DNA from 2 places in the Sporosarcina sp. Y838 genome. Region 1 is predicted to be linked to the other one. Evidence: riboswitches for the same ligand, from Rfam matches in the RefSeq annotation. Region 1 holds a riboswitch; the other holds the start of a gene.
The links. Region 1 has a riboswitch for preQ1 ahead of queC (7-cyano-7-deazaguanine synthase QueC). Riboswitches for the same ligand answer to the same signal wherever they lie in the genome.
Positions count from the first base shown of each region.

Region 2: linked by a shared signal. The riboswitch ahead of AC1TO4_RS15260 (QueT transporter family protein) and the one ahead of queC (7-cyano-7-deazaguanine synthase QueC) in region 1 are both predicted to bind preQ1.

Region 1 covers NZ_JBXCJD010000006.1:67,560-69,765, reverse strand. The annotation lists gene queE (7-carboxy-7-deazaguanine synthase QueE) at 1-178, opposite strand, end outside; gene queD (6-carboxytetrahydropterin synthase QueD) at 175-600, opposite strand; gene queC (7-cyano-7-deazaguanine synthase QueC) at 597-1,262, opposite strand; PreQ1 riboswitch class I at 1,270-1,313, opposite strand; gene AC1TO4_RS10150 (DUF378 domain-containing protein) at 1,726-2,094, shown strand.
Region 2 covers NZ_JBXCJD010000015.1:33,506-35,711, reverse strand. The annotation lists gene AC1TO4_RS15265 (DMT family transporter) at 1-807, opposite strand, end outside; PreQ1 riboswitch class I at 922-966, shown strand; gene AC1TO4_RS15260 (QueT transporter family protein) at 974-1,456, shown strand; gene AC1TO4_RS15255 (excisionase family DNA-binding protein) at 1,511-1,741, shown strand; gene AC1TO4_RS15250 (BCCT family transporter) at 1,929-2,206, shown strand, end outside.

The sequences.
Region 1 (2,206 bases):
TAATTTCAATAGGTTGTTTCGAAACGCTCTTTCCTGAACCATCCCACGTGAAACTGGAATCACACCACGAGCATGAATAATCACACCCTGATGTCCGAACGAACATCGTTTTCAATCCCATTACCATTCCTTCACCTTGAATAGTTGGTCCGAACACCTCCATCACAGGAATCTTCATACGTTCTCCTCCAGTTTAGGCCGGTAGATGACGTAGCTTGTTGGCGTTTCACGGACAATGACCTGAAGACAGACTGCTTTATTGCTCCTCGTCTGTAGAACTTCCTGAATTGAATTATAAATCTGTTCGGCTAATTTCTCAGTTGTAGGGAAGTTAGCCTTAAATTCAGGATGATCATTCAATACGGAATGATCATATTTATCATGAATGAGGGTTTTGAGTTCCTTGAAATCAATCAGAAAACCAATTGAATCCAATTCATTTCCTCCGATTGTTATGTTCAAATAGTACGTATGCCCATGCATCACTTGGCACTTTCCAGCATTTTCACTCGGAATGTAATGCGCCGCCGAAAAATGCATGTCTTTGTTAAGTTCAAAACGAAACGAGTGCTGAACTTGTGGGTAAAATTGCTGCATCATTCGGAAACACCTTCAGACTTTTTAGTAATGTAAGCAGTTAGTCCATCATTTCGTAACACACAAGCTGGACATTCCCCGCAGCCTGAACTTGGAATCCCGTTGTAGCATGTAAGTGTTTTGTGCTGTACAAAATCAAGTGCATCTAATTCATCAGCCATTGCCCAGACCTCGGCCTTATCCAGCCACATTAAAGGCGTATGGATAACAAAGCGCCCATCCATTGCTAAATTCAACGTGACATTCAATGACTTAATAAAATTGTCACGGCAATCTGGATATCCGCTAAAATCAGTTTCACTCACACCCGTTATTAAGTGCCGGGCTCCAATCGCATCCGCATAGACAGCCGCAAACGACAGAAATAGATGATTCCTTCCTGGAACAAAGGTAGAAGGTAATTCACCATCTACTTCTTTTACTTCGATTTCATCACGTGTCAAAGCATTAGCAGATAGTTGATTAATAAGGCTCATATCGAGCAGTTTAAACGACACACCGAGCTCATCCGCAATTTTTCTTGCACATTCAATTTCCGCTGAATGGCGCTGACCATAATCAAACGTGACCGTCGCAACTTCAGCGAAATTTTTCAATGCCCAAATTAGACATGTCGTACTGTCTTGGCCGCCACTGAATACAACGACTGCTTTTTCATTTTTCATAGTAAACATCTCCTTAGTTTTTTTGAGAGGGAGTTTTCGAACCTCTTTTTCGAACAATGTTAATAATAGCATAGGAGTAGAAGCTACTAGTAGTAGTTTCCACTTTAAATAAAATGATATATTTATTCAGTATTTATATACCGATTTAATCCTAATCATTTTTAATATATAAAATGTGATTTGTTGGTACATTCATTTGTATAAAGAAAATTGACATCACCAAGGATCAAAAACGGGAAGCATAAAATATATAGGATTAGTGCCGATTAACTCCACAAATTTTTATGATTTATGTATTAAAACGCTTTTTTAGCAGAAGATAATAACGAATCTTAACAATTACCGAGAAGAGTGTTTTTATGGTGCCCATTCGTAATGATGTAATCCCTTTAAAACTCGAAACGGTATTGCGGATTCAATAATTGTTCGAAACTGCTTATTAAATAAGGGAGGTGTTAAAATCATGAGAACGATACAACGAATCGCCTTGGCTTTGGTAATAATTGGAGCAATCAACTGGGGCTTAATTGGATTCTTTAAGTTTGATTTGGTAGCATCACTATTTGGTGGACAAGAGGCGTTTTTATCACGGGTGGTTTACGGTCTGGTAGGGTTAAGTGGATTGGCTTGCTTGGGTATCTTATTTAATCCAATCGAAGAAACAGTCGCAGATAAAGAAATCAATCGTCGAGGCGTTAATAATCTCAGTTACGATACTGAATTCGGTGAGGAAACAGATATTGCGAAGTTGCGCGAGTCTTCTAAGAAACCCATTGATGAAAAGAATTCAGCTGACACAAGAAAGAAGGATTCAACAGACAATAAAAAATAAAGGAAGCTGAGCAAAGTTGTGGCATTTGAAAAAACATCCCAGCCTATGTCATATTGACAAGGGCTGGGATGTTTTTTAATGCATTACCTATACTTTTTCGAAATTATTAATA
Region 2 (2,206 bases), on a different contig from region 1:
GCCCGTCCAAGACGTTACGTCGAGATGCTCACCAACCACAATAACACTCAAAACAGCTGCAGTAAGCGGTTCAGCAAGTGATAGGGTAACGGCAGATGACGATGGAATTCTTTTTAATCCGGTTGAAAATAGGATGTACGCTACACTTGTCGTAATTATTCCAAGATACAGTACCACAGATATTCCCCGAGCGGAAATCAGACTTTCCGTTTCGAATAAAAGCAAAAATGGCATCAGCATCATTGCACTAATGGAAAAGATGACTGCAACTGCAGGTACAGCATCCACTTTTTCAAGTACTTCTTTATTTACAAGTGCGTAAAAGGCAAACAATAGCCCTGCACCAAGCGACATCGAAACACCTACCGGATTAACAACGATACCGTCTTTATTTAAAAATAGCAGTGCACACCCTGCAATCGCAAGAGCGGTAGCTGTAATCCAAATAAATGTCGGACGGCGTTTTAACAAGAACCATTCGATGATTCCAGAAAAAACAGGCGAACTGCCGATGGTAACGACCGTCCCTATCGCGACACCGGTTAATCTAACAGAAGAAAAGAATAGATACTGGAAAATGGCCATTGAAATAGCCGCGTAAATCGTAGCTTTCCACGGCCAATTCCGGAAATCAATTTTACGCATGATTAGTAATAGAATCAGCAATGAAAAACCACCCACCGCAAGCCGTGATGCACCAACTGTCAATGGATGGATGGTTTGCGGGAGGAACGTTTGTGCAGTGCCCGTTGTTCCCCATAGTATTGCACCTAACAACACGACTGTGTAGGCAATTCGCTGCGACATGATTCCACTGCTCCTTTTCCCTTTATATATAGAAGATACCATATAATTCGAGAGTTCCAACATTTCAAGTTCACTTGACACGACTAGTAACTATGTACTATAATCACTAATTGTTCACACGTGGTTCGTAACCATCCCACGCTAAAAAACTAGGAGGAAATAAGTAATGAAAATAAAAACAATGGCCATAAGCGGGATCATTGCCGCTTTATATGTAGCCGTATCTCTATTAATAGCACCACTGGCTTATTCAGCAATCCAATTTCGTATCTCCGAGCTGTTCAACCATCTTATAGTGTTTAATAAGAAGTTCTTCTTTGGTATTGTGCTCGGAGTATTCGTCACAAACTTGTTTTCTCCACTTGGCATGTATGATCTATTTTTCGGCGTGAGTCAATCAATTATAGCTCTTTCAATCACGATATTTTCCGCTAAATTCATATCTGGAGTTTTCAAGCGAATGGTCTTCAACACACTAGTTTTCACCTTTACCATGTTCATCATTGCTTTCGAGTTAAACCTAGCATTAGAGCTCCCTTTCCTACTTACATGGTTAACAGTTGCAATCGGTGAATTTGTTGTCATGGCAATTGGAATTCCGATTATGATGGCTTTGAATAAACGGCTAAACTTCAAGAAATTGATTTAACCGAAACAGCACCCGCCACTTTGTCTTCAACTGAATTTTCCAAGGAGGGCTTAGATGTATATCTCCATTCAAGAAACTGCAGAATATCTTAGCATGCCCGTCGAACAAATTCAGAAGTATGTAAGAGAAGGACGGATTCGTTCTGTCCATGACGGCGAACAATTTCTAGTGAACAAAGATCAGTTTGGTCTTTATTTAGAACAACTCGAAACATTAAAACACCAAATTGACGAATGGCGTAACGAACCCATTCCACCCGATCGCGACATTAAAGATGAAGATTGAGAAACCGGCTGAAAATCTATGGATTTTCAGCTGTTTTCATTTAAATAGAGTACTCCGCATTGTCCCTGAACACGAATGGAAAGGCTTATTAACGGGAATACTTATTTAACCGCACAGTTGCTTTCATTACATTTTGCTAGTATAGTTAAAAACTGTTTCTACATTACCAGTAACACGAGGGGGAAGTATGAAGAAAATATCAAACGTTTTTTATATCACAATTGGTCTTATCATATTGACCGTTGGATATGGTGCATTCGCACCCGAAAGTTTTGAAGCCGTCACAACGAATGCCAGAAACTTTGTTGCGTCGTCATTCGGTTGGTACTATATGCTGCTCATGTCATTCATGTTAGCGCTCAGTTTCTTTTTCATCGTTAGTCCATTCGGTAAAATACGGCTTGGAAAAGACACGGATCGCCCGCAGTTCTCTACAGTCACTTGGATTGCCATGCTGTTTTCCGC